DNA from 3 places in the Kitasatospora sp. NPDC056273 genome. Region 1 is predicted to be linked to each of the others. Evidence: riboswitches for the same ligand, from Rfam matches in the RefSeq annotation. Region 1 holds a riboswitch; each other region holds the start of a gene.

Region 1 (3,249 bases):
GACCGCCGGGCCCGAGTCCCGCTCGGTCGTCGAGGAGCTGCTCTCGATCGTCCGCACCGAGCAGAACGGCGTCCAGACGGCCGTCGGCTACCTCCCCGGTGACGGTGCGGCGGGCGCGAGCGGCGAGGACCGCACCGTGGCCGAGCTGCTGGCCCTGGCCGCCGAGGCCGGGCGGCCGATGCCCGTCCTGGTGCCGCTGGTGCCCGGCCCGCACACCTTCCTGACCGGGCTTCACGCGCTCGCCGCCGAGTACGGCGCGCCCGTCACCGACCCGCTGGGCCCGCACCCGCTGCTGGCCGAGGCCGTGCACGTCCGGCTCTCCGAGGCCGGGCTGGCCCGGGCCGACCGCGCCCGACTGTTCGCCATCGCGACCGCCGCGGACGGCGTGGTGCTGACCACCGTCGGCGGCGAGGACGCGGCCGCCGCGGCCGGCATCACCGGCGTGCTGCTGGCCGCCCGGCTGGCCGTGCCGGTCGTCGCCGCCGCGCTCGACGTGCCCGGCTCGGTGGCCGCGGCCGTCAACCACCTCAAGGACACCGGCTCGCAGCGCCCGGCGCTGGCCCCGCTGGTGATCGGCCCGGAGGCGGACTCCGAGCTGCTCGCCACCGCCGCCGAGGAGACCGGCTGCCCGTCGGCCGCGCCGCTGGGCGCCTACCCGTCGGTCGGCCAGCTGATCGCCTCCACCTACCTGGCCGCGCTGCCCACGCCGTCCCCGGAGGACCTGGCACGGGCCGAGGCGGAGGCGGCGGCCGCCGCCGAGGCCGAGGGGGTCGTGGAGGGCTCCCGTGGCGCCCACGCGGCCGCCGAGGGGCCTGGCGGACGATAAGGACACCGCGCGCGGGTTCGCGCGCACCGAAGGGCCCGGAACGGATCGCGTTCCGGGCCCTTCCGTGTACTTCCCCCACCCCGTCCGTCCCGTACGGGAGTCACCCGGCAATGAAGGGGAATGTCCGTTCTGGCGCTATTTGAAAGGAAATAGGGAGCGTGGATTCACATGCTCCGATCGCGACCGCTCCCCCACCCGCCGGAGTGCGCCACTCCGCGATTCGACGCACCGTCACGCCACTCCTGAGGCGGAGCCAGTTGTCGGCTTCCACAACAGCATTGCCTGAAAACGATCATTTACGATCATGGTGAGTGGCAATTTTGGCAGTTTCCACTAAACCGTGATGCACATCACAGTGGTTTGCAGTTTGAACTTAAGTCTGATTAACGTGCTCCCCGTTCGTGACCACACGAACCCGGTCATCCGCAACGCCGAGTCCTGCCGTCGGATGTCCTGGAAGCGCGAAAACGCACCACGGCAGGAGCGGGGGACCCACAGGTAAGTCGCCCCGGACCGCTCTCCGGAACGGTCCAGGGCTAGGGGTGAAGCCGTGCTCACCGCACGGCCGGGCAACTCCAGCCCGAATCCGACAGCTCACCTCGCAGGCGTGGGAGAGGACCACGTCTTCATGCTGCCCACCAACGGCACCCGTCTGTCCGGCCGTACCCGTCGCGTGATCGCCGCCCTCGGCGTCGCGGGCGTCGGCCTCACCGTCCCCTGCCTCACCACCGGCACCGCCTCGGCCGCCTCCGTCGCCACCTGGGACAAGGTCGCCCAGTGCGAGAGCGGCGGCAACTGGAGCATCAACACCGGCAACGGCTTCTACGGCGGCCTCCAGTTCACCTCCAGCACCTGGTCCGCCTTCGGCGGCACGGCCTACGCGGCCCGCGCCGACCTGGCCACCAAGGACCAGCAGATCGCCGTCGCCGAGAAGGTCCTCGCCTCGCAGGGCCCCGGCGCCTGGCCGGTCTGCTCCGTCCAGGCCGGGCTCACCAAGGGCGGCGCCGCGGCCGCCGTTGACACCTCGGCGGGTTCGACCGCCGCCAAGCCCGCCGCGCCCGCCCAGAGCGCCAAGCCGGCCGCTCCGGCCGCTCCGGCCGCGAAGCCCAGCGCCAAGCCCGCGCAGCCGCAGACCCCCGCCGCGAAGCCCGCCGCGCCCGCCCAGGGCGACGCGCAGGCCTCCACCGACTCCGCCGCCTCCGGCAACCGGAGCGACTGGGTGCAGAAGCGCCAGCAGCAGGCCCAGGGCGGCGACTACACCGTCGTCGAGGGCGACTGGCTGTCCGCGATCGCCGACCAGCACAAGGTGCAGGGCGGCTGGCAGCGGCTGTACGACCTCAACCGCGGCACCCTGACCGAGGGTCCGGACACCATCTACCCGGGCCAGCAGCTGTCCTTCGGCGGCAACGGCCAGGCCCGGGCCGGCCAGTCCTCCGCCGGCACGTCCGGCTCGGACTTCACCTGGTTCGACCGCTCGCAGAAGTCCGGCCAGTCCGCGAACGGCGGTGCCGTGAACGCCCAGCCGACCGCGCAGCCCGAGGCCCCGGCCGCCAAGCCGTCCACCAAGCCGGCCGCGAAGCCCGCCACCAAGCCCGCTCCGCAGCCCCAGGCCCAGACGCAGACCCAGACCCAGACCCAGGCGCCGGCCGTGACCGGCAGCATGGCCGCGGCGGTCTCCTTCGCCGAGTCGAAGGTCGGTCAGGCGTACGTCTACGGCGGCACCGGCAACGGCGGCTGGGACTGCTCCGGCCTGACCCAGGCCGCGCTGCGCGCCGCGGGCGTCTCCGTCCCGCGCGTCGCCGCCGACCAGGCCGCCGCCAGCACCCACGTCTCGCTGGACAGCCTCCAGGCGGGCGACCTGCTGTTCTGGTCCAACAACGGCAAGGACTCCGGCGTCTACCACGTCGCGATCTACATCGGCAACGGCAAGTACGTCGAGGCCGCCAACCCGAGCTCGGGCGTCCGCGAGCAGAGCATCGCCAACTGGGCCCCGGACTTCGCCGGCCGGGTCTGAGGACGGCGCGCGGTCCACGGTCCACGGCTGACGGACCTCCGGTAACAGCTGACGGGTAACAGATAACAGCTGACAGATTTCAACATCTGTCAGCTGTTATCCGTCAGCTGTCGGCCGTCGTCCGAACGCTGACCGCCCACCACCCCCGGGGAGAGTCTGGTCGCTCCTCCCCGGGGGTTCCGGCGTTCCCGGGGCCACGGCGTGCCCGACCGTTCCCGACCGCGGTTCCGCCCCGTTCCGTGGTGGATCGCCGCCCCAGCGGGCATGCTGCTGCTCTGCACCCGAGGAGGAGTCACATGGCCCAGGTCACCGTCACCCTCGACGCGAACCTCGCGATCGACGCGATGATGCTTTCCGGCACCAAGAGCCCCCAGGACGCCGTCGAACTGGTCCTGCGCGACTACCTGGC
Region 2 (3,249 bases), on a different contig from region 1:
AAGCGCGGCGAAGGAGTGGCGGGGAAGCGGCGCCCCGCCGGAGGGAGGGCGGGCCCGTCGCACCGGATACGGTCGGTCCATGCCAGCTCAGCCCGTCCCCGCCCGGCCCGCCGCCCCGTCGTCCGACGCCCCCGCCCCGCAGCTGTTCACCTGGGAGTTCGCCGCCGACCCGTACCCCGCCTACGCCTGGTTGCGCGAGCACTCCCCGGTGCACCGCACCACCCTGCCGAGCGGGGTGGAGGCCTGGCTGGTGACCAGGTACGCGGACGCCCGGCAGGCGCTCGCGGACAGCCGGCTGTCGAAGAACCCGGCGCACCACAGCGGGCAGGCGCACCGCACCGGCCGGGTGGGCATCCCGGGGGAGCGGCAGGCGGACCTGATGACCCACCTGCTGAACATCGACCCGCCGGACCACACCCGGTTGCGCCGGCTGGTGTCGAAGGCGTTCACCCCGCGCCGGGTGGCCGAGTTCGAGCCGCGGGTGCAGCAGCTCACCGACCGGCTGATCGACGGCTTCGCGCAGCGCGGTTCGGCGGACCTGATCCACGAGTTCGCGTTCCCGCTCCCCATCTACGCGATCTGCGACATGCTCGGGGTGCCGGCCGAGGACCAGGACGACTTCCGCGACTGGGCCGGGATGATGATCCGCCACGGCGGGGGCCAACGCGGCGGCGTGGGGCGGGCGGTGAAGCGGATGCGGGCGTACCTGCTGGAGCTGATCCACCGCAAGCGGGCGGACCTCGGGGACGACCTGATCTCGGGCCTGATCCGGGCCGGCGACCACGGTGAGCACCTGACCGAGAACGAGGCCGCGGCGATGGCCTTCATCCTCCTGTTCGCGGGTTTCGAGACCACCGTGAACCTGATCGGCAACGGCACCTACGCGCTGCTGCGCAATCCGGAGCAGCGCCGGCTGCTGCAGGAGTCGGTGGTGCGCGGGGAGAGCGCGCTGCTGGAGACCGGGATCGAGGAACTCCTGCGCTACGACGGGCCGGTGGAGCTGGCGACCTGGCGGTTCGCGACCCGTCCGCTGACCATCGGCGGGGTGGACATCCCGGTCGGCGACCCGGTGCTGGTGGTGCTGGCCGCGGCGGACCGCGACCCGGCCCGGTTCGCGGCGGAGAACACCCTGGACCTGGCTCGGAAGGACAACCCCCATCTGGGCTTCGGGCACGGCATCCACTACTGCATCGGCGCTCCGCTGGCGCGGCTCGAAGGGCGTGCCGCGCTGGCCACGCTGCTTTCCCGGCTGCCCGATCTGCGGCTCGCGGAAAGCCCGGAGAATCTGCGCTGGCGGGGTGGTCTGATCATGCGTGGCCTGCGCGAACTCCCGGTGGAATTCAGTCCGGAGAGCCGTTCCCCGCACGCCCCTCCGCACCCCGTTCCGGATGCCTCTTCGACGCCTCCGACCTGCTGAGATCACGCTGACGGGACGTCGCCGATCGCCCGCCGACGGGGGTGTGAACACCCATCAATCCGGACATAACGCCGCTGTTGGTAGGCGATCGGACACGGGCCGTAATTGTTGTGTGATATCGGTGATATGAGCTTGTGATTGGTCTGATGATCTGTCTACTCTCCCTGGAGTTCGCAGCTGCGGACCTCGTACGCGGAACGCCGAATCCTGCCCGCCGCGTCACGGGAAACCGACCAGAACCCTGGGCAGGGGCGGGGGAACCAGGTTTGTTGCCGTCTCCCCACGGCTTGGGGTGAAGCCGCCCGAGCGGAATCGTTTCCGCTTACGGCGGCCGGGCCACCTCCCGGTCCGAACCCGACAGCTCACCTCGCAGGCGTACGGAGAGGGACCTCTTCATGCTGTTCGTTGGAACTGGCCGTCACCGTCGTCGCACCCAGGCCGAGAAGGCCATCGCCGTCGCCGGTGTGGCCGGCGTCGGACTCGCGATGCCGCTCCTCACCGCCACCGGCGCCTCCGCCGCCCCGGCCTCCACCTGGGACTCCGTCGCCCAGTGCGAGAGCGGCGGCAACTGGAGCATCAACACCGGCAACGGCTTCTACGGCGGCCTCCAGTTCACGTCCAGCACCTGGAAGGCGTACGGCGGCACCGCCTACGCGGCGCAGGCCAACCAGGCCAGCAAGGCCCAGCAGATCTCGGTCGCCGAGAAGGTGCTGGCCTCGCAGGGTCCGGGCGCCTGGCCGGTCTGCTCCCAGAAGGCCGGTCTGACCAAGGGCGGTGCCCCGGCCTCGGTCGACACCTCCTCGGACGCCAAGCCGCAGTCCGCCCCCAAGCAGCAGGCCCCGAAGCCCGCCGCCAAGCCCGCCGAGAAGCCGGTCGCGCAGAAGCCCGCCGCCCAGAAGCCGGCCCAGAAGCCCGCCGCGCAGCCGGTCCAGCAGGTCGCCCCGCAGCAGCAGGCGCAGCCGCAGACCCCGGGCTTCTCCGGCAAGGCCGGCTGGGACGCCGACGCCAAGGTGTACTGGTACCAGAACAACGGCGGCTGGTACTGGACCAGCCACCAGAGCGTCTACCAGCAGTACGCCGGCCAGGCCGCCGCCCAGCCGCAGTACGCCCCGCGCGCCGCGCAGCAGGCCCCGCAGGCCGCCGGCCACGACTACACCGTCCGTGCCGGTGACACCCTGTCGACCATCGCCGCCGCCCAGGGCGTGTCCGGCGGCTGGAGCGCGCTGTACGAGCAGAACCACTCCACCGTCGGCGGCGACCCGAACCTGATCATGCCCGGCCAGGTGCTGCACCTCGGCTGAGCCGCCCCGCCCGACGCCGGGAGCGCCCGCGGCCGGCAGCGCCCCGAGACCGGGGTGCCCGCCGGGGGCGCCCGCCGCCGCGCCGGAGCGCTCGGCGCCGACGCCGCTCCACCCCGCCGTCCGAAGGGGGCCGGTCCTACCGGTCCCCTTCGTCCGCATTCGCCCGCTCCGGTGGGACAAGCTGGGACAAGCAGGTGAACTACCGGTGGGTAGCAGGGCCACACGGTGAGACGGGACCGAGGCCGACGCGGCCACGGCAGCCCGGGCGGTTAGGCTCTGGTCGTAACGACTCCGCAATCGTCCTGCTGGCAGCACCACCGTCAGACCGGACCCTGCTCTCGCAAGGAGATGCCTCGTGCCGTCCATCGATGTCGTCGTAGCCCGTGAGATCCTCGACTCCCGCGGCAACCCCACGGTCGAGGTCGAGGTCGGCCTCGACGACGGCAGCACGGGTCGTGCCGCTGTCCCGTCGGGTGCCTCCACCGGTGCCTTCGAGGCGCTGGAGCTGCGCGACGGCGACAAGAACCGCTA
Region 3 (3,249 bases), on a different contig from region 1:
TGAGACCGCCGACAGGACGCCGATCTCCAGCACCAGCGCGACCCCGAGCACCCTGGCCGTCAGATGCAGGTCGAACCAGCCCATCACCCCGATCACCGCCGCCCCGAACAACGCGTACCAGCCCCAGCCGACGTCCACCCCCAGCTGCGAACGGACCAGCCCGCGCAGCGAGTACGCGAAGAAGCCGAGGGCCGCGGCCTCGGTGACGACGTACGCGAGCACCGCGAGCAGCCCCGAGGCCATCCCCGCCACCCGCCCCAGCCCGTGCGAGACGTAGCCGTAGAACGCGCCGGCCGCGGTGATGTGCCGGGCCATCGCCACGTAGCCGACCGAGAACACCGTCAGCACCACGGTCGCCACGATGTACGCCGCGGGCGCGCCCGCGCCGTTGCCCTGACCGACGATGATCGGCAGGTTGCCGGTCATCGCGGTGATCGGGGCGGCGGTGGCGAGCGCCATGAACACCACGCCGACCAGGCCGACCGAGTCCGCCTTCAGCCGGTCGACCCCGCTCGCCCCGGGCCGCTCCCGCCCGGCCGTCTCCCCCGCCACGCCCCCGCTGCGGACCGCCATCCGGCCTCCTCGCCTCCCGGCCCGCCCGACCGCCGGACCGGCCGGGCGCTGACCGTCCGCCAGCATGGCGCCCCGGAGGCACCCGGAGATCCCGGCGACCACCCTGCGGGACACCGGAGTTGACGCTTCGTTCGATCGCTCGAACACCCCGGGCGGGCCCGGGAACGAAAGCGGCCGGCCCGGCCGCACGAGGAGGTCCTCATGCGGCCGGGCCGGCCTGGGCGTGTCCCGCGCCCATGTCCGCCGTGCGGCGATCACCCGGTCGAGCGGTCACCCGACATGACCATCCCGGGCGATCGGTTCGCCCGCAGCGGCGGTGGTTCCTGGTACCCCGGAGCTCTCGGGGTCAGAGCGCGACGCCGTGCGCGCGCAGGTAGGCGACCGGGTTGATGTCCGAGCCGTACTCCGAGCCGTTGCGGATCTCGAAGTGCAGGTGCGGGCCGGTCACGTTGCCGGTGGCGCCGGAGAGGCCGATCTGCTGGCCGGCGGTGACGGTCTGACCGATCCTCACGCCGATCGAGGAGAGGTGCGCGTACTCGGCGTAGTGGCCGTCGGCGAGCCTGATCTCGACCTCGTTGCCGTAGGCGCCGCCGTTGCCGGCCTTGACCACGACACCGTTGGCGACGGCGCGCAGCGGGGTGCCGGTGGAGGCGACGAAGTCCTGGCCGGTGTGGTGGCCGGAAGCCCACATCGAGCCGGCCACGCCGTAGGCGGTGCCGAGCCGCGGGCCGGCCAGCGGGGCGACGAAGCCGGAGGTGGCGGCGGCGACCGGAGTGGCGGTCACGGCCTGGGCCGGAACGGCGACCTGGAGCTGGGTCTCGAGCTGCGCGGAGGGCTTGGCGGCCTCGGTCTGCACCTGGACCTGGGCCTGCGGCTTGGCGGCCTGGGTCGCCGGAGCGGACGGCTTGGCGGGCTTGGCCGGAGCGGCGGGCTTCGCCGGGGCGGCGTCGGCGGCCGGCGCGGCGGCGTGGCCGGACAGCGCGAGCTGCTGGCCCGGGAAGATCAGGTTCGGGTCGGCGCCGACGACCGAGCGGTTCTGCTCGTACAGCGCGTGCCAGCCGCCCTCGACGTTCTTGGCGTCGGCGATCTTGGACAGGGTGTCACCGCTGACGACGCGGTAGCTCTCCTGCGCGGCCTGGGCGGCCGGAGCGGCGGCCTTCGCGGCCTGCTTGGCCTCGGTGGAGGCGGCGGCCGGAGCGGCCGGGGTGTGGGCCTGGGCGCTCATCGCGGTGACGAGCGGGAGGGCGAAGGACACACCGGTGACGGCGGTGGCGATGCCGATGCGGGCGGCGCGGGGCAGGGCGATACGACGAGCCTGTGCAGGCATGGAATTTTCCTCTCCGACGCCTGCGAGGTGAGCTGTCGGGTTCGGGCTGGAGTTGCCCGGCCGCTTGCGCGGCTTCACCCCAAGCCGGTCCTGGACGCCCGCGCCCTGAGGCGCGAACTCCGGTCCGGCGACTTACCTGTGGGTCCCCCGCTCCTGCCGTACAGAGTTCGTTTCGAACCACCGGGCAGCGGCAGGACTCGGCGTTCCACCCGGCGGATCCGTCCGGACTGGCCGGGCGGTCGCTGAACTAAAACCCATCCGTTCGGGTGAAGCAATGTCGATCTCTTGAAACGGCAACGATCCCCCCTCCCACAGTGACCCTCCGCAGGCCCGAGCCCACGGTGCGTACACAACCCATTCACCCCCCGCCACTGATCCACGACCCTGCGCCGAGATCGGCCACGCCGCGCACCCGTCCGCTCACGCACCGCCAGCCGCCAACACACCCACCGGTGACCCTTGTCACGTGCGCCTCGGCAGCGCAGGATTCGCCCGTGGCCACCTCCAAGGCCGGCACCCTGCGCCTGGGCACCGCGCAGGGTCGCTGGGTACTAATGGCGACGGTGCTCGGCTCCAGCATGGCGATGCTGGACGGCACCGTGGTGAACGTCGCGCTGCCCCGGATCGGCGCCGACCTCGGCGCCTCCCTCGCGTCCCTGCAATGGACCCTGAACGCCTATCTGCTCACCCTGGCGGGCCTGATCCTGCTCGGCGGCGCGCTCGGCGACCGCTACGGGCGGCGCAAGGTCTTCCTGATCGGCGTGGTCTGGTTCGCCGTCGCCTCCGCGGCCTGCGCCGCCGCACCGAACATCCACGTGCTGATCGCCGCCCGCGCCGTCCAGGGCATCGGCGGGGCGCTGCTCACCCCCGGCTCGCTCGCCATGCTCCAGGCCGTCTTCCACCCTGACGACCGCTCGGCGGCGGTCGGGCTCTGGTCCGGCCTCGGCGGGGTGTCGGCGGCGGTCGGCCCCTTCCTCGGCGGCTGGCTGGTGGACGGCCCCGGCTGGCGCTGGATCTTCCTGCTGAACCTGCCGCTCGCCGCCGCCGTGATCGCGGTCACCACCCGGTCGGTGCCGGAGAGCCGGGACGAGGGCGCCTCCGGCCGCTTCGACGTCCTCGGCGCCGTGCTCGCCGCCCTCGCCCTCGGCGCGATCACCTACGCGCTGACGGCGGCCGGCGAGGGCCTGTCCCCCGCCGTCTGGGTCAGCGGGGTGCTCGGAGTGGCGCTCGGCGTCGCCTTCGTGGCGGTCGAGCGCCGCGCGCCCGATCCGATGCTGCCGCTCGGACTGTTCTCCTCCCGGCTGTTCACCGCCGTGAACCTGGTCACCCTGTGCGTGTACGCGGCGTTC

Evidence for each region. A riboswitch is a leader RNA that binds a small molecule or an ion and turns the genes downstream of it on or off. The one in region 1 is predicted to bind cyclic di-AMP.
Region 2: it holds a riboswitch for cyclic di-AMP, as region 1 does, so the genes downstream of both, ACFCY1_RS40790 (transglycosylase family protein) here and ACFCY1_RS26535 (transglycosylase family protein) in region 1, are expected to answer to the same signal.
Region 3: it holds a riboswitch for cyclic di-AMP, as region 1 does, so the genes downstream of both, ACFCY1_RS19630 (peptidoglycan DD-metalloendopeptidase family protein) here and ACFCY1_RS26535 (transglycosylase family protein) in region 1, are expected to answer to the same signal.

The regions. Positions count from the first base shown of each region.
Region 1 covers NZ_JBHJSJ010000034.1:14,827-18,075, forward strand. Annotated here, with positions in the region: gene ACFCY1_RS26530 (hypothetical protein) at 1-826, shown strand, start outside; cyclic di-AMP (ydaO/yuaA leader) riboswitch at 1,277-1,447, shown strand; gene ACFCY1_RS26535 (transglycosylase family protein) at 1,434-2,840, shown strand; gene ACFCY1_RS26540 (hypothetical protein) at 3,137-3,249, shown strand, end outside.
Region 2 covers NZ_JBHJSJ010000105.1:1,910-5,158, forward strand. Annotated here, with positions in the region: gene ACFCY1_RS40785 (cytochrome P450) at 80-1,417, shown strand; cyclic di-AMP (ydaO/yuaA leader) riboswitch at 1,639-1,807, shown strand; gene ACFCY1_RS40790 (transglycosylase family protein) at 1,813-2,718, shown strand; gene eno (phosphopyruvate hydratase) at 3,074-3,249, shown strand, end outside.
Region 3 covers NZ_JBHJSJ010000020.1:38,907-42,155, reverse strand. Annotated here, with positions in the region: gene ACFCY1_RS19635 (APC family permease) at 1-573, opposite strand, end outside; gene ACFCY1_RS19630 (peptidoglycan DD-metalloendopeptidase family protein) at 920-1,900, opposite strand; cyclic di-AMP (ydaO/yuaA leader) riboswitch at 1,903-2,103, opposite strand; gene ACFCY1_RS19625 (MFS transporter) at 2,455-3,249, shown strand, end outside.